Regions from separate parts of the Mycoplana sp. MJR14 genome, predicted to be linked through region 3. Evidence: riboswitches for the same ligand, from Rfam matches in the RefSeq annotation. Region 3 holds a riboswitch; each other region holds the start of a gene.
The links. Region 3 has a riboswitch for cobalamin ahead of P0086_RS11750 (hypothetical protein). Riboswitches for the same ligand answer to the same signal wherever they lie in the genome.
Positions count from the first base shown of each region.

Region 1: it holds a riboswitch for cobalamin, as region 3 does, so the genes downstream of both, P0086_RS21465 (CbtB-domain containing protein) here and P0086_RS11750 (hypothetical protein) in region 3, are expected to answer to the same signal.
Region 2: it holds a riboswitch for cobalamin, as region 3 does, so the genes downstream of both, bluB (5,6-dimethylbenzimidazole synthase) here and P0086_RS11750 (hypothetical protein) in region 3, are expected to answer to the same signal.
Region 4: it holds a riboswitch for cobalamin, as region 3 does, so the genes downstream of both, P0086_RS06900 (aromatic ring-hydroxylating dioxygenase subunit alpha) here and P0086_RS11750 (hypothetical protein) in region 3, are expected to answer to the same signal.

Region 1 covers NZ_JARGEO010000011.1:144,684-149,127, reverse strand. Annotated here, with positions in the region: gene P0086_RS21470 (peptidoglycan-binding protein) at 1-1,610, shown strand, start outside; cobalamin riboswitch at 1,716-2,025, shown strand; gene P0086_RS21465 (CbtB-domain containing protein) at 2,068-2,244, shown strand; gene P0086_RS21460 (CbtA family protein) at 2,257-3,039, shown strand; gene cobU (bifunctional adenosylcobinamide kinase/adenosylcobinamide-phosphate guanylyltransferase) at 3,039-3,566, shown strand; gene cobW (cobalamin biosynthesis protein CobW) at 3,571-4,444, shown strand, end outside.
Region 2 covers NZ_JARGEO010000011.1:88,346-92,789, forward strand. Annotated here, with positions in the region: gene P0086_RS21205 (DUF2865 domain-containing protein) at 1-869, shown strand, start outside; gene bluB (5,6-dimethylbenzimidazole synthase) at 891-1,577, opposite strand; cobalamin riboswitch at 1,623-1,853, opposite strand; gene P0086_RS21215 (diguanylate cyclase) at 1,922-3,421, opposite strand; gene P0086_RS21220 (hypothetical protein) at 3,569-4,387, opposite strand; gene P0086_RS21225 (NAD+ synthase) at 4,396-4,444, opposite strand, start outside.
Region 3 covers NZ_JARGEO010000004.1:244,340-248,783, forward strand. Annotated here, with positions in the region: gene metH (methionine synthase) at 1-1,350, opposite strand, end outside; gene P0086_RS11750 (hypothetical protein) at 1,430-1,645, opposite strand; cobalamin riboswitch at 1,748-1,962, opposite strand; gene P0086_RS11755 (glucoamylase family protein) at 2,406-4,444, shown strand, end outside.
Region 4 covers NZ_JARGEO010000002.1:544,102-548,545, reverse strand. Annotated here, with positions in the region: gene P0086_RS06905 (arylsulfatase) at 1-974, opposite strand, end outside; cobalamin riboswitch at 1,360-1,557, shown strand; gene P0086_RS06900 (aromatic ring-hydroxylating dioxygenase subunit alpha) at 1,663-2,907, shown strand; gene P0086_RS06895 (hybrid-cluster NAD(P)-dependent oxidoreductase) at 2,909-4,006, shown strand; gene P0086_RS06890 (hypothetical protein) at 4,164-4,444, opposite strand, start outside.

The DNA of each region.
Region 1 (4,444 bases), on a different contig from region 3:
ACCCGGCGGGCTACGAGACCTATCTGAAGGACTATCCGAACGGCACCTTTGCCTCGATGGCCCGGCTCAGGCTGGCCGAGCTGAACGCCAAGGGCGTGGGCGGTGCTGCAGGCGCGGGCGACCAGAAGCCGCAGGATCCCTCGGTTGCCGCCACCGCCGCCGCCTCGGACAAGGAAAAGGCAGAGGCCGCACGCAAGGCCGACGAGGCCGCGCGGCTGAAGGCCGAGCAGGAGGCGAGGGTCGCGGCCGAAAAGCAGCGGGCGGAAGAGGAGCGGCTGGCCGCGGAAGCCGAACGCAAACGCGTGGAAGAGGCCGAGCGGCAGCGCAAGGAAGAGCAGGCGCGGGCCGAGGCCGAAGCCAGGCGTGCCGCCGAGGCAAAGGCCGAAGCCGAACGGCAGGCGGCCGAGGCCGAGCGCAAGCGCGCCGCCGAAGCGGCGGAGGCGGAACGGCTGAGGGCCGAGCAGGAGGCGAAGGCCGAGCAGGCCCGGCTGAAGGCGGAAGCGGAAGCAAAGGCTGCGGCGGAAGCCAAGGCTCAGGCCGAGGCGGCCGCTGCCGCGCGGGCCGAGGCGGAACGGGCGGAAGCGGAACGGGCAGCTGCGGAAGCCGAAGCTGAACGCGCACGCGCGCTCGCCGCTGAACAGGCCGAGAAGGCGAAGGCCGAGGAAGAGGCCCGTGCCGCCGCGGAAGCGCAGGCGCGGGAGGATGCCGCCGCTGCCGAAAAGGCCAAGGCCGAGGCGGCAGCGGCCGAGGCTGACGCGGAGCGGGCAAATGCGGAAGCTGCGAGCGCAGCACCGCCTGTCGCCGACGGCAGCGTGGCCGACGCGCTCGACACCGAGGCGCTTCCCACCGATGGCGATGCCGCTGCGACCGCCGCGGCGAACCCGGACGGCGCCCCGGCAGCCGACGGGGAGGCCGAGCGGCTGGCCCGCCGCGAGGACAACAGCTGGAGCCGTGCCGTGCTGAACGGCCGGCCGCAGGCGTTCGAGAGCTACCTGCGCGAATTCCCGCAAGGCCGTTTTGCCGACGAGGCGCGCCAGCGTCTCGCCGCGCTGGAAAAGGGCGGCAACACAGCCGGCAGCGAAGAGGCTCCGGGCGACGTCGCTACCCGGGAGCCTGCCATCAACGCGCCCGCCACGGCTGCGCCTCTCGGAGCCGGAACGGAGCCGCTCGTGCGTCAGTCGCCGGCTGCGCCCGGCCAGCAACCGAAGGTCTACCAGACGCCGGCCGACGTGCGCGAGGCCTATCTCGACACGGGCACGCGCGCGCAGTCCCAGCGCTGGCTGAGCGCGCTCGGCTACGGCACCGGCGGGGCGGACGGCGTCTTCGGGCCGCGCACGCGTGCTGCGATCGCCGCCTGGCAGCGCTCGGCCGGCTATGCTCCGGACGGCTACCTGACGCGCAAGCAGTACCGCGAATTGCGCCAGTCGGCACGCTTTGCCGAGGCCCGCAGCCGCGAATACGTCGCCCGCCAGCGCGCCCGGCGCGACCGCTACTACAATGACGGCTATGGCGTCTACGAGGGGCCGGTCGACGGCTACTACCTCGAAGGCCCGGTCGGGGGCGGCTACGGCCCGAGCGGCGACCTGACGATCAGCGGACCGGGCTACTGAGCGACCAGGGCACCTGATCGAGCATCCGCCGCGGCGACGCATTCGACGCGGCGGACGCCGTTTCCTGCCAATTGACTTCCATCCTGCTCAGGCATAATCATCGCCACTATTGGAAGGTGCGCCGGTCCAGTGATGGACGGGCGCTTAAATGGGAACGTGACGGGGTGGACCCAATCAGGGCGCTCCAATCACGGCCGACCCCGCGACTGTAGAGTGGCGAGGCCTATCCGACCGGTCGTTGCGACCGGAAAAGCCACTGGGTGGCGGCATGATGAACCGGGGTCTGGACGCCTCTATTTCTACGAATCGTCCGCCTTTCATGCCGCGCTCCACCCGGGAAGGCGAGGATGGGCCGCAGGCGCAATTGCGCCCGACGCCGCGAGCCAGGAGACCTGCCGGCCAATGAGGGCATGGTGCCCGACCTGGGGATTTCCCCGTTGCCAGCACGGAGGTTGTCATGGCTGCTTCGAACGTCTCTTCTGTTTCGCTTTCCCTCAACGATCGTCTTTATGCCGGTCTCTTTGCGCTTCTCGTCGGCGGATTTCTGGTATTCGGCGCAGGCCTTGCCAATTCGTCCGTGCTGCACGACACCGCACACGATACCCGCCACTCCTACGGCTTTCCCTGCCACTGAGGAGTTGACGTCATGATCGTGAAGTATCTCCTGGCCGCTCTGGTGGCCGGGCTGTTCTCCGGCGCCCTGATGACGGTCGCCCAGGAGGCGCGCGTCATTCCGCTCATTCTGCATGCCGAGGAATACGAGGGTGGCGAGGCGGAGCCTGCCGCGCCCGCGGCGACCGGCACCGAGGTTCAGCCGGAGGCGGAGCATTCCTCGCTGCGCATCGGCGCGGCGCTGTCGGAGGTCGCGGCCTATCTGTCGCCGATCTCGGTCGCCTATGCCCATGAGGGCGAGCATGAGGAGGGCGGCATCATGTTCGGCATGAGCCGCTTTTCCGGGACCCTGCTCGCCAATCTCGTGACCGGCGCCGGCTTCGCCCTGCTTCTGGCGGGCGTCAGCCTTGTGACGGGCAATGCGATCACGGTTGCCAACGGTGCGCTCTGGGGTGCTGCCGGCTGGCTCGCCGTCCATCTCTTGCCGTCGATCGGCCTGCCGCCGGAGCTTCCGGGCTTTCCGGCAGCCGAGCTCGGCGACCGGCAGGTCTGGTGGGTCGCGACCGTGGTGCTATCGGCCGTCGGGCTGTATCTCGTGATCCTGAAGGACGGGTTTGCGGCGAAGGTCGCGGGCATCGCGCTGATCGCGGCGCCGCAGGTCTACGGCGCGCCGCAGCCGGCCGATATCGCCAGCAACGTGCCGGCCGTGCTGGGGGCGGAGTTCGCCGTGGCCGCACTCGCCACGACGCTGTTCTTCTGGATCGTGCTCGGCCTGTCGCTGGGCTACGCCAACGAGAAGATCGCAAAGGCAGACTGATGAAAACGACATCGCCCGGAGCCGTCCTGGTTCTGGGCGGTGCGCGTTCCGGAAAATCCGCATTCGCCGAAAGGCTGGCTGCGGAGAGCGGACTTGCCAAGCACTACATCGCCACCGGCCGCGCCTGGGACGACGAGATGCGCGCGCGGATCGACCAGCACAAGGCCCAGCGCGGCAGCCATGGCTGGGTGACGCACGAGGAGCCGCTGGCGCTGCCGGAGCGCATCAACGACACGGCGCGCGAGGACCGGGTGCTGCTCGTCGATTGCCTGACGCTGTGGGTGACGAACCTGATGCTCGAAAAGCACGACATGGCGGCAGCCTTCGACGATCTCGCCGCCGCCGTCGTCACCGCGCCCGGGCGGCTCATCTTCGTCTCCAACGAGGTCGGGCTCGGGATCGTCCCGGACAACCAGATGGCGCGCGAATTCCGCGACCACGCCGGCAGGCTGCACCAGCAGGTGGCGCAGCTCGCTTCCGAAGTCTATTTTGTCGCGGCAGGCCTGCCGCTGAAAATGAAGGGTTGAGCCCATGCTCCAGCAAAAGATCCCCGCCACCGTCATCACCGGTTTCCTCGGTGCGGGCAAGACGACGATGATCCGCAACCTGCTGCAGAACGCCAACGGCCGGCGGATTGCGCTGATCATCAACGAGTTCGGCGATCTCGGCGTCGACGGCGACGTGCTGAAGGGCTGCGGTGCGGAGGCCTGCAGCGAGGACGACATCATCGAGCTCACCAACGGCTGCATCTGCTGCACCGTCGCCGACGACTTCATCCCGACCATGTCGAAGCTTTTGGAGCGCGAGAACCGCCCCGACCATATCGTCATCGAGACCTCCGGCCTGGCGCTGCCGCAGCCGCTGGTCGCCGCCTTCAACTGGCCGGAGATCAAGACGCAGGTGACGGTGGACGGCGTGGTGACCGTCGTGGACAGCGCCGCCGTCGCCGCCGGGCGTTTCGCCGACGACCATGACCGCGTGGACGCGCTGCGCGTCAACGACGACAACCTCGACCACGAGAGCCCGCTGGAGGAACTGTTCGAGGACCAGCTGACCGCCGCCGACCTGATCGTGCTCAACAAGACCGACCTGATCGACGCCGCCGGGCTGAAGACGGTGCGCGACGAGGTCGCCGCCCGGATCTCCCGCAAGCCGACAATGATCGAGGCGAGGAACGGCGACGTCGCCGCCGCCGTCCTGCTCGGGCTCGGCGTCGGCACCGAGGACGACATCAAGAACCGCAAGTCGCACCACGAGCTGGAACACGAGAACGGCGAGGCGCACGATCACGACGAGTTCGACAGCTTCGTCGTCGAAGTCGGTGCTGTCGCCGATCCGGCCGCCTTCGTCGAGCGGCTGAAGGGCGTGATCGCCGAGCACGACGTGCTGCGCGTCAAGGGCTTTG
Region 2 (4,444 bases), on a different contig from region 3:
TTCGCCGGCTCGGCTGCAGCAACGGCAGCGTCACCGTCTTCGGCGGTCAGAATGCCGGCGCCTGCGCCGCCATCACGTCGACGATCGACCAGATGGAGCGCAACCTCCGGCAACTCGTGCAACAGCGTGACGAGGCGTCCTTCGGCGGCGATCCGGCCGAGCGCGGCCGCATCCTGGCGGCCCTGTCGGAGAACGGCTGCGAGGGGACCATCGCGGCCGAGTCATCCGCAGAGGCAGAGGCAGAAGTGACCATGGAGGGCGGCGATCTTCCCGAAATCGACGATCCGGACATGCCGACGACGTTCGACAACATGGGCGCGGCAGCGCAGGATGGCCCGCTGCGGACGGTGTGCGTGCGCACCTGCGACGGCGGCTTCTTCCCGATATCGTCGGCGGCGACCCCGCTCGACTTCCGCCGGGACCAGCGCGCCTGTTCGATGATGTGCCCGCAGACCGAGACGGAGCTCTTCTACCAGCCGCTGCAGTCGCTCGACAGCAGCAACATGATCTCGACACTGACCGGACGGCCCTATACCGCTCTGGCGAACGCCTACGCCTACCAGTCCCGCGACCGCTCCGCCGACCCGTCCTGCGGCTGCGACCTTGCCGGCTACTACCGCAAGATGGCGGGCGCCGGCGGCGGCGCGTCGAACGCCGCCGCGGGCACGAAGCCGGGCACGATCAGGCAGGATGTCGGCTCGGTGACGACGATCCGGATGCATCCGGTCGCGGGCGCCGCAGCCCCCGGAACGGTCGTCAACGAGCGGCCCTACGATCCGGAAAAGGACCGGGTGCGGATGGTCGGGCCGAGCTTCCTTCCCGACGACCAGCCGCCGCTCGACCTTCGCAACCCCGGCGGGGCGAACTGAACCGCTGCGAAGCCTCGGCCGTCAGCGCCGCTGCCCCCACCGGTCGGCGAAGACCAGTTCCTCCAGCGGCAGCCGCTGGCGCCATCCCTTGAGCGCGAGCTCGGGCTCCTCGTAGAGGCGATCGACGTAGCCCAGGCAGAGCCAGGCGACGATCTCGATCCGCTCGGGAATGCCGAGCAGCGCACGGATGTCGGCATCGTGGAAGATGCTGACCCAGCCGACGCCCACCCCTTCCGCCCGCGCCGCCAGCCACAGGTTCTGCACGGCGCACACGGTCGAATAGGCATCCATGCGCGGATTGTGCGTGCGCCCCAGCACCACGCTGCCGGCCCGGTCCGGGTCGCAGGTCACGCAGAGGCTGACGGGCGCCTTGAGGATGCCCTCCAGCTTCAGTGTCCGGTAACGTTCCTGGCGCTCGCCGGAAAAGAGCGCGGCCGCCTCCTCGTTGGCGCGCTGGAACGCCCGGTGGGCGCCGGCGCGCACCGCCTGGTCGCGCACGACGATGAAGCTCCAGGGCTGCATGAAGCCGACGGACGGCGCACTGTGGGCGGCACCCAGCAGGCGCTCCAGCAGATCGTCCGGCAGCGGATCGCTCAGGAACTGGTCACGCACGTCGCGACGGGTCTCGATGGCGCGGTAGACTGCGGCCCGTTCGGCCGCCGTGAAGGGTTGGACGGGAACAAGCTCGTCCCGCTTGGAAGGTCGCATCGTCAACTCCCCAACAATGCTCGCGACCCCACCGCCGTCCGCGCGGGCGGGTCCATCTCGCCAGGCCGGTCTTCTGACTTCGGATCGCCCGGCCACGCCCGCCTTCCCGGCCTTTCGACCAGTGGCTGTCTGGCGAGGGGTTTCCCTCGCGGCTTGGCCGTCCCCGTCACAGCGTTGGGCACGTTCCGGCTTCGGCGCACGCGGACGTCGTCCTCGGCCCCACCGGATTCCCGATTCTCCCCGCGCAAGCGGGGCACCTAGCAGCGCCATTTGCACATGCGGGGCGAAAGTGCGCAAGAGGGCCCGTCCGGCGTCTGCCGGATATCCCCTTGCAGGGCGTGTGTTCAGGCCGCCTCGATGTCCGAGGTCGGTTGGGCGCCGCCGGGCACGCCGTAGTGGGCGCGGTTGCGGCCCGCGTTCTTGGCCGAATAGAGCGCCGCATCGGCTGCAAGCATGATCGCATGCGCCGACTGGCCATGGTGGGGAAAGGCGCCGATGCCGGCGCTGCCGCCGATCTGGAGCAACTGGCCCTGGAAGGGCACGGGCACCAGCGCATCGCGCACGAAGCCTTCGGCAAGCGGAAGGGTGATCTCAGGGTCCGTGATCCCCGGAAGCAGCACCGCGAACTCGTCGCCCCCGAGACGCGCGACCACCCCGTGCTCTCCGAGCCGGGCCATGAACCGCGCGGCGACGGCGCGCAGGACCTCGTCGCCGGCCGCATGCCCATGCCGGTCGTTGACCGCCTTGAACCGGTCGAGGTCGATGGCGATGATCGAAAAGGCCCTCTGCCCCCTCCGGGAAAGGTCGGTGATCGCGTGATCGAACCCGGATCGACTGAGGACGCCGGTCAGTGCGTCATGGCGCGCCAGATGGGCGTTCTTCGCCTCGCTTCGCTCGAGCGCGCGCACGAGCGAGGAGAACTTGACCGCGCCGAAGCCCATCACGACGACGAAGATCGCGATCAGCGCGGCGATGTGCGGCACCGCCATGGTCCAGACGAACGATCCCGGACGGTTCGGACGCCACGAAGCCACCATCGGGTTGAAGGCGTCGCCGCCCACGCCGGTCGTCAGAAGGTTCGGGTCGTCGGTCGTGATCGGCGAGAAGCCGAGGCCGGTGAGCCCCAGGCGCCGCTCGGATTCCGCCAGCATCGACGCCGTCACCGGCTTGACCGTGATCATCAGCACGGGGCTCCGGCGCTCGTCGGGGATGAACAGCCGCCGCGGCACCACCGCCTGGACGACGACGATGCTCATGCCCCCCTCGATCACCCGCATGCCCGTTGCGCTGATCTGCGGCACGCCCCCGTTCACGCGACCGGCACTCGTCGGCGACTTCGCCACGATCCAGCCGTCGCGCGTGCGCCGCAAGGAGGCGTGGTAGCTCGCCGTCGCCCGCTTGATCAGGTCGCTGATCCAGTAGAGCACCTCTTCCGACTGCCCGTCCGGCACGATGATGCCGTCGCGCATGGCCAGAACCGGTTCGCCGGCCGGTTTGACGAACACCAGCCACGAAAAGCCGGACTCCCGCCACAGCCAGTTCCGGAGGTCGTGCCTGATGAACCGCTCGCTGAGCTTGCCGTCGCCCAGTTCATCGAAGGTCCTGTCCCATACCGACAGGCCGCTCTGGTAGAGCACCACCTGCTCGATCTGGTTGCGGAATTCGCTCTTGACGAGGGTCTTCTCGGTCTCGGCGACAAACTCGTTCGCCTGGCGGACCGAATAGTCGAGGACGAGGAAATTGGCGCTGGCGAACAGCAACACGATCACCGCCGATGCGATGGCGATGCCCAGTTTGACCCCACCCCGGCGCGCGGCCACGGCGCCGGCCCCTGTTCTCGCCATGTCGATCCCCATAGACATGCCTGCGGCTGTCCGCCGCGTCTCGTTTGGACGAGGACCTTATCCTGCAAGCAGGAACATTCATTTAATCGGACTGGTATCCAAACAATTAACCCGTGAAAATCTAGGGTTGTTGCCGGCACCCCGGGCTTACGGGGCGTAGCGGACGAATGCAAACTGCGATCCGTCCGGCGACCAGTTCGGAACGTTCATCGTCCCCTGCCCGCCGAAGAGTTCGAACAGCACCCGGTCGTTGCCGCCGTCGGCATCCATCAGCCGCAAGCGGACATGATGGTCGCGCGGATGATCGAACACGTCGCCGTCGTAGGACAGCACGAGAAGCGAGCGGCCGTCCGGCGTCGGATGGGCGAACCAGTCGCCGAAAGGGCTGTCGGTGATGCGGGCGAGGTCCGTGCCGTCCGGGCGGATCCGCCAGATCTGCATACGGCCGGTGCGGCTCGAATTGAAGTAGATCCAGTCGTCGCAGGACCAGTCCGGACCGTCGTTGCGCCCTTCGCCGAAGGTCAGCCGCGTCTCGTCGCCGCCGTCGACGGGGATCGTGTAGATGTCGAAGACGTCGTCGCGGATGCCGCAGTAGCAGACCCGGCTGCCGTCCGGCGACCAGCCGTGCCAGTAGGACGACTGGCTGGGCGTCACGAGCCGCGGCGTGCCGCCGCCGGCGGGAAGGACATAGATCGCCGCCTTGCCGAACTCGGTCTTGTCGGTGACCGCAAGCCAGCGCCCGTCCGGCGACAGCCCGTGGTCGTTGTTGCAGAGGGTCGCAAAGCCCGTGTCGATCCGCTCCGGCGCGCCGCCCGAGAGCGGCAGCCGGTAGATGAGCCCGTCGCCGTTGATGACGAGCGAGCGGCCGTCGCGCGCAAAGTTCGGCGCCTCCAGCAGCTGGTCGCTCTGCCACACCACCCGGGACTGGCCGGAGGCGACGTCGTGGATTTCGACGGAACTGCGCATCGCCTCTCCTAGCGGTCGCGGAAGCGGTTGGTGATCGGGTAGCGCCGGTCGCGGCCG
Region 3 (4,444 bases):
GATCATCACCGGCACGCGGGCGATGTCCGGCTCGGCGGCAATCAGGTTGAGGTATTCCACCATGGCCTTGCCGGAATCGATCAGGCCTTCGTCCATGTTGATGTCGATCACCTGTGCGCCGTTCGCCACCTGGTCGCGCGCGACGTCCAGCGCTGCGGCATAGTCGCCGGCGGTGATCAGCTTGCGGAATTTCGCCGAGCCGGTGACGTTGGTACGTTCGCCGACGTTGACGAAGGGGATGGCCTCGGTCAGCGTGAAGGGCTCGAGGCCGGAAAGGCGCATGTGGCGCGGAATGTCGGGGATCGGCCGCGGCCGGTGGCGTGCGGCCGCGGCGGCGATCGCCTCGATATGCGCCGGCGTCGAGCCGCAGCAGCCGCCGACGATGTTGACGAGGCCGTCGCGCATGAAGCCCTCGATCTGAGCGGCCATCTCCGCCGGCGTCTCGTCATACTTGCCAAACGCGTTCGGCAGGCCGGCGTTCGGATAGGCGCAGACGAAGGTGTCGGCGACGGACGAGATCTCGTCCAGATGGGCGCGCATGGCGTTGGCGCCGAGCGCGCAGTTCAGCCCGATCGAGAAGGGCCGCGCGTGGCGGACCGAGTTCCAGAACGCCTCCGGCGTCTGGCCGGACAGGGTGCGGCCGGACAGGTCGGTGATGGTGCCGGAGATCATGATGGGCAGCTCGATGCCCTTTTCCTCGAAGACTTCGCGGGTGGCGAAGATCGCGGCCTTGGCGTTCAGCGTGTCGAAGATCGTCTCGATCAGGATGATGTCGGCGCCGCCGTCGATCAGGCCGCGGACCTGGCCGGCATAGGCGAGCCTGAGATCGTCGAAGGTGACGGCGCGGTAGCCGGGATTGTTGACGTCCGGGGAGATCGAGGCGGTGCGGTTGGTCGGGCCGAGCGCGCCGGCGACGAAGCGGCGCCGGCCGTCCTTTTTCTGCGCGCGCAGGCCGGCGCGGCGGGCAAGGCGTGCGCCGTCGCGGTTGAGCTCGTAGACCATGTCCTCCATGCCGTAGTCGGCCTGGGCGATGGTCGTCGACGAGAAGGTGTTGGTCTCGAGGATGTCGGCGCCGGCCAGCGCGTAGCGATAGTGGATGTCCTCGATCGCGGCCGGCTGGGTCAGCGTCAGGAGGTCGTTGTTGCCCTGCTGGTGGCAGGCGCAGTCGCCGAAGCGGCTGCCGCGGAAATCGTCCTCGACCAGGCCCAGCGTCTGGATCTCCGTTCCCATCGCGCCGTCGAGCACGAGGATGCGCTCACGCGCGGCGGCATGGAGCGCCTCGGCGATGTCCTTGCCGTTGCGGGGTGGAAGTTCCGGACCGAAAAGGTCGTCGAGGTCGGCCGATGCCATGGCGAAGCCCTCCGATGCAGCATGTCTGCATCGGAGATCACATAAAGATATGTTTATGTCAATATGTCTTTATGTTGCTTCAGTGCGGCCTGCCCGTTCGCCCCGCCAGCTGTTCGAACAGCCTCCGGAGCCGGACGATGTCCGGATCGCGGTCCTGATAGGGTGCGAGCTTGCTGATTTCCTTTGCGGCCGCCACGGCGAGATCGGCGCCGCGCGGCTGCCACAGCAGCCAGGAGATGAAGACGGATTCCGGCCTGCCGGAGCCGGAGGGTTCGGAATTGATGATGGCAGACATTTGACTTCCCCAATCTTGGAATTGGGGGATGACCGGACGCACGCATGCTGGAGTTCCGCTTCGACGCGGAGCAAGCGCACCCGTGGGACACCCCGCCCATGGACGTTACGAGTTCATCAGGGCAGGTCTCCTGGCTTGCGGGTCGTCGCTTCTGTCCGGCCTTCCCGACGCTTTCGCGCCAGTGGCATGGGGGACAGCGGCTCGCCGCCTACAGTTGCGGGGGCAGCGCCGGAATGGATGGTTTCCCATCGCACCGGCTTCCCTCTTCGCTTCCTCATCTTCGACGATTCGGAAGAACCCTGATGGCCGCAAGGTGGCTCGGCAGCGGGGCCGCTGTCAACGCGGCAAAAGGCGTTGTCGACCGAAATGAATCCGGAACGGAACCGAATCGGCGGCGTCGCGTTCAGGCCCCGTTCACCGCTGATCGCGTAGGGCAGTCGCGGTATATAATGGCCTATCTATTGTCGGAGTGGACTTGCCCTGCCTTCCAGTTCTGTTGCAACAGCCTGCCATTGCGGCTAAAGAATGCCGTTTTCATGCGTCACTCAGTCAAGCGGGATATGGATATATCGTCCGTTGCAGTTCGCCCACGAACCGATGGGCGCGTGCCCGTGCGTCTTGGTCCTTCCGACGGGCCGTCGCGGAGGAAACGAATGACGCCGTCCCGTGACGCGGAGCCGCACGGATAGTCCCGCCTGCCGAATGCAATCCGGCTGCCGCCGGAACCACCAACCCTGCTCGAAAACAGAAAAAGACGCTGATGTCCCTTCACAACCGACCACAGACTTCGTCGCGCGAGACGGAATCCAAGCAGATCGACTACAACGACTCGATCCGGGATACCTATTTCACCCTCGAGGAACTGAGCGCCTGCGGTGAGGACCTGGCGAGAAACGGCGCGCAGACGCTGCCGGGCTTCACGCCGTTCGACTTCCGTGCCCGGCACCGGGAGAACGAGAAGGAGATCTTCCGCGTCTACCAGACGACCGCCCGCGACGTCGAGGCGGGCATGACGATCACGCCGGCGGCCGAATGGCTGCTCGACAACTACTATGTGGTCGAGGAGGCGATCCAGGAAGTGCGCCGCGACTTCCCGCGGCGTTTCTATCGCCAGCTGCCGACGATGAAGATCGGCGACGTCGAAATCCCGCGCACGCTGGCGCTCGGCTGGCTCTACGTCGCCCATACCCAGAGCAGCGTCTCGCGCGAGAGCCTGACGGCGATCGTCGAAGGCTTCCAGAAGGTCGAGGCCTTCAAGATCGGCGAATTGTGGGCGCTGCCGTCGATCGTCCGCTTCATCCTGATCGAGAACCTGCGGCGCATTTCCAGCCGCGTCGAGCGCTCGCGCGGCATGCGCCGCAAGGCGAACGAGGTGGCCGACGAGCTGATCCGCCAGAACGACCCGGAAAAGAGCGTCGTGATCCTGCGCGAGATCGAGCATCTCGTCGCCGACAACACCTTCGTGGCGCAACTGCTCTATCGCCTGCGCGACGGCTTGCAGGCCTCGGGTGCCGCCATCCAGTGGCTGGAGAAGCAGATCGAGGCGCGCGGCACTGACCTCGAGGAGGTGCTCGTCGCCGAGCAGAACCGGCTGTCGTCCGGCAATGTCACGATGAGCAACCTGATCAAGGGCCTGCGCTCGATCGACGACACGGAATGGCCCGTCTGGGTGGAGAGCGTCAGCCGCCTCGATGCGGCGCTGCGCGAGGGCTCCGACTATACCGAGCTCGATTTCGGCTCGCGCAATTCCTATCGCGACACGATCGAGAAGATGGCCCGCCGCTCGGGCAAGACCGAGCTCGAGGTGACCCAGATCGCGCTGGCGCTGACCGCCGAGGACATGGCGGCCGGCAACGTCGCCGGTGCGCACGAGGCCAATGTCGGCAGCTATCTGGTCGGCCAGAAGCGCGACATCCTGGAAAAGCGGATCGGCTACCGCCCGTCGATCCTGCAGCGCATCGTCCGTTTCGGCCGGTCGCTCGACTGGTTCGCGATTGCCGGACCTGTGGTCCTCCTGACGCTTCTGGCCATGGTCGGCGTCTACTACTTCCTCGACCAGATGGACATTCCGGACGGGGCGTGGCTGATCATGCTGATCCTGTTCGCGGTTCCGGCTTCGGAGGGCGCCGTCGGCCTCTACAACACGCTCGTCACGCTCTGCGTGAAGCCGACCAGGCTGGTGGGCTACGAGCTGCGCGAGGGCATTCCGGAGGAGGCGCGCACGCTGGTGGCCGTCCCCTGCCTGATCTCCAAGCGCGACCACGTCGACGAACTGGTCCGCAACCTGGAGGTCCACTACCTCGCCAATCCGCGCGGCGAGATCTACTTCTCGCTGGTCAGCGACTGGGTCGACAGCACGGTGGAGGAGACGCCGGAGGATCTCGACGTCCTCGAATATGCCAAGCGCGAGATCGCGCTGCTTTCGGCGCGCTATGCCTATGACGGGCGCACCCGCTTCTACCTGTTGCACCGCCGCCGGCAGTTCAATCCGCAGGAAGGCGTGTGGATGGGCTGGGAGCGCAAGCGCGGCAAGCTGCACGAGCTGAACCTGCTCTTGCGCGGCGACGGCGACACGAGCTTCCTGCCGGGCGCCAACATCGTTCCGGAGAACGTCCAGTACGTGCTGACGCTCGATTCCGACACGCGGCTGATGCGCGATGCCGCCACCAATCTCGTCGGCAAGCTGTTCCACCCGATCAACCGTCCGCTGATCGATCCGCAGACCCAGCGCGTCGTCGCCGGCTACAGCATCCTGCAGCCGCGCGTCACCCCGTCGCTGACGACCGGCGACGAGGCCTC
Region 4 (4,444 bases), on a different contig from region 3:
TCGAGCAGCTTCAGGAGTTCGCCGACATGCATGTCGTGCTCGACCATGCCGTCATGGTACTCGTCGCCGCTCGGCCCGGAGATCCCCTTGTTCTGCTCCTTCACATGGGTACGGAAATGCATCCGTGTGCCGTTCCACCAGCAGAAGAAGGGCTTCCCCGCCTGGTTCTGCCGGGTGATGAAGTCCTTGGCGGCGGCCAGCGTCTCCTCGTCGATCGTCTCCATCCGCTTCTTCGTCAGCGGCCCGGTGTTCTCGATCTTCTGCGTGCCGTCGGGATTGGCCCAGCTGTGCAGAACGCCGCGCGGGCCGAACTGCTCGAGGAAGGTCTTGCCGTTGGCCAGGACCCGGTCGCGCGGATAGTCGCGGTTCTCCGGCTCCTCCTCGGCATTGAGGTGATAGAGGTTGCCGAGGAACTCGTCGAAGCCGTGCATCGTCGGCAGGTGTTCGTCGCGGTCGCCCTGATGGTTCTTGCCGAACTGTCCGGTCGCATAACCCTGCGCCTTGAGCACGGTGGCGACGGTCACGTCGGTCATTTGCCAGCCCTGCGCCGCGCCGGGCAGGCCGACCTTGGTCATCCCCGTGCGCACCGGCACGTTGCCGCCGAGGAAGGCGGCGCGTCCGGCGGTGCAGCTCTGCTGGCCGTAGTAGTCGGAAAACGACAGGCCCTCCGCGGCGATCCGGTCGATATTGGGCGTCCTGTAGCCCATCATCCCGCGGCTGTTGGCGGAGATGTTCCAGATGCCGATGTCGTCGCCCCAGATGACGAGGATGTTCGGCGGCCTGCCGCTCGCCGGCGCAGCCGGCTGCGTCTGGGTCTGCGTCTGGGTCTGGGCCTGGGCCGGCGACCCGGTTCCGCCGAGTGTCGAGGCGGCGGCGAGCGCGGTTCCTGCCAGAAGCAGGCTCCGTCGGCTCAGGGCCGGTTCGCTGCCTTCATGCGTGCGGCTGCTGTCGTCACATGCGCTATCGGTGGCCATGGCTCACCCTCCCGTGACAGGTCGACATTTGCTGCTGAGGATATGCTGGTTGTCGCCACAGAGGCGATTATGCGCGGAGGTGCGGGGCCCCGCCCTCCGCCGAGGTCCGGCGCGGGTAGGCCGCGCGACGTCACGCTACCACGAAACGGTTCCGGTTGCACTTGCCGAGGTGCCTGGCCGATCCCGACCTGGTCGCGGTTGTGACGCAAAGAGACTATCTGCCTCTTTTGCGGTCTTGTCGCACATTTGTTGATCTGCTGATGGTTTCCGATGAGGCAAATATTTGAAATAAAAACGTTATTTCATTGTGCATCGCAAGACGCGCACTGTCGCCAAAGCGGAAGGCGACGTCGCAATTGAGCGGCACGGCGTCCCGCCTTTCCGCTTAGATGAAGAGGCTCAAGGTGCTGCCTCTTTAGGGAGGGCGGATAATTGGGAAGCCGGTGAAAATCCGGAGCTGCCCCCGCAACGGTAAGGGAAGAAATCGCGGCAAAAGGCCACTGGAGAAGTCCGGGAAGGCGCCGCGCGGTCCGCAGAGGACATCTCCCGAGCCCGGAAACCAGCCTTGGAGAGAGATGACGTGACTGGCTGCGGCGGGCAGCCGGGGCGCTGCGAAGTCGTGTCTTCACGACGGTCGCGACTGCCCATGCCCGCTTCGGACGAGCAAATGCTTTTTGAGGAAGCGGCAATGGACATTCGCAGCGACGTACTTCGCAAGATCAGGAACCGGCGCGAGGGCTACAGCCTCGATCAGGCGTTCTACATCGACCAGGACCACTACAAGCTCGATCTGGAGACGATCTGGTATCGCGACTGGCTGTTCGTCGGCCACGACTGCGAGATCCCGCGGGCCGGCAACTACTTCACCCTGCAGGTCGGCGACTACCCGCTCGTCGTCACCCGCGACCGCCAGGGCGTCATCCGCGCGCTGCACAATTCCTGTCGCCACCGCGGTTCGCGCGTCTGCACCCAGCACAAGGGGGCGTCCGCCAAGCTCGTCTGTCCCTACCACCAGTGGACCTACGAGCTCGACGGCACGCTGCTCTTCGCCCGCCACATGGCCGAAGACTTCGACAAGAGCCAGCACGGCCTGAAACCCGTCCATTGCGAGACGGTCGGCGGCTACATCTTCATCTGCCTCGCCGACGAGGCGCCGGACTTCGCGCCCTATCGGGAACTCGCCGAGCCCTATCTCGTCCGCCATCGCCTCGGCGAGACCAAGGTCGCCTTCGAGAGCACCATCGTCGAGAAGGGCAACTGGAAGCTCGTCTGGGAGAACAACCGCGAGTGCTATCACTGCGCGGCCAACCATCCCGAGCTCTGCCGCACCTATCCCGAGGCGCCGAGCGCCACCGGCGTGCAGGGCGCCAAGGACGATCCGGTGATCGCCGCCCACTGGGCGAAATGCGAGGCCTCCGGCCTGCCGAGCGAGTTCCGCATGTCGCCCTCCGGCCAGTTCCGCCTCGCCCGCATGCCGCTGATCGACGATGCCGAGAGCTACACCATGTCGGGTGCCCGCGCCGTCCGCCGGCCGCTGTCCGGCGACGTGCAGGAGAGCCACATCGGCACGCTTCTGATGTTCCACTACCCGACGACCTGGAACCATGTGCTGGCCGACCATGCCATCACCTTCCGCGTCCTGCCGCTCGGCCCCGAGCTGACGCAGGTGACGACCAAGTGGCTCGTCAACAAGGACGCCGTCGAGGGCGTGGACTATTCGCTCGACGAACTGACCCACGTCTGGACCGAGACCAACGACCAGGACCGCCGGATCGTCGAGGAGAACGCCTTCGGCATCCGCTCGCCCGCCTACGAGCCCGGCCCCTATTCGCCGGTCGACGAGGGCGGCGTGATGCAGTTCGTCGAATGGTACTGCACCTTCATGGAGCAGCGCCTGCAGGGCGACAAGCAGCCTCTGATCCGGGTGGCCTAAGATGACGATCGCAAGCCAGTTCCGGCACTTCGACGAGCTCCAGCCCTGGAACGACCGCCAGCACCTGCTGGAGTGCATCGCGGTCACGGCCGAGACGGCCGACGTGATGACCTTCACCTTCCGCTCCGACCGCGAGAACTGGTTCCGCTACCTGCCCGGCCAGTTCGTGACGCTGGAGCTGCCGGTGACGCCGGACGATCCGGTGATGCGCACCTATACGCTGTCCTCGACCCCGTCGCGGCCGTTTTCGGTGGCCGTCACCGTCAAGGCGCAGAAGGACAGCATCGGCACCCGCTGGATGTTCGATCACCTGAAGCCCGGCATGCAGCTGAAGGCCTTCGGTCCGCTCGGCGACTTCTCCTTCGTCCGCCATCCGGGGGAGAAGTACCTGTTCATCTCCGCCGGCTCGGGCGTCACGCCGATGATGTCGATGACGCGCTGGATGGCCGATTGCGCGCCGCAGACCGACGTTGCCTTCGTCTCCTGCGCGCGCACCCCGGACGACATCCTGTTTCGCAACGAGCTCGAATGCCTGTCGGCGCAGATGCCGAACCTGGCGCTCGGCTTCGTCGTCGAAGGCCGCAATCCGCGCGACGGCTGGCACGGCCTGCGCGGCCGCATCGACGGCGCGCGGCTTGCGCTGCTGGCCCCGGACTTCCGCGACCGCACCGTCTTCTGCTGCGGTCCGGAGCCGTTCATGCGCGGCGTGCGCGACATGCTCAAGGTCTGCGGCTTCGACATGGCCCGCTACCACGAGGAGAGCTTCCAGCCGGCCGCAGCCCCGGCCGCCGAGGAGCTCGCCGTGCGCGCCGGCCCCGGCGAGGCGGATGCCGCAGCCGTCGCCACCGTCACCTTCACCATGGCCGGCAAGGAGGCGTCCTGCCCGCCCGGCCAGACCATCCTGCAGACCGCCCGTTCCGCCGGCGTGCGCATCGGGGCTGCCTGCGAGGGCGGCCTCTGCGGCACCTGCCGCGTCATGAAGGTCTCCGGCGAAGTCGAGATGAACCACAACGGCGGCATCCTCGACGACGAGATCGCCGAAGGCTACATCCTCGCCTGCTGCTCCCGCCCGATCGGCGACGTGCAGATCGAGGCTTGAGGCCGTATCAATGGCGGGCGGGCGGCGCCGTTGTCGCTTTCCCGCCACCCGGGACCCCGTCATGCCGGACCAGATCCGGCATCCACCCGCGCACGTCCTTGCGCGATAAAGCACGTTTTGCGTCGCGGACGCGTCGCCGCCGCAAAGCGCGCCCCCTTCAGAACAGGAAGTCGCCCTTGTCGAGGTGGGCGATGCTGACGTCCTGCAGCACGATTTTGTCGCCGTTCCGGCCGTCGATATGGACGTCGGCGCCGACCTGCTGCAGGTGGTTCTTCGTCAGGTCGACATAGCTCGCAATGCTGTCGAGCGAGGAGAGATCGAGCACGTCGTGGCTCGTTCCGCCCGCCGTGAAGTCGGTGATCGTGTCGCGGCCGTCGCCCTTGGCGAAGACGAAATGGTCCGCACCCTTGCCGCCGCCAACGATGTCGTTGCCGCGGT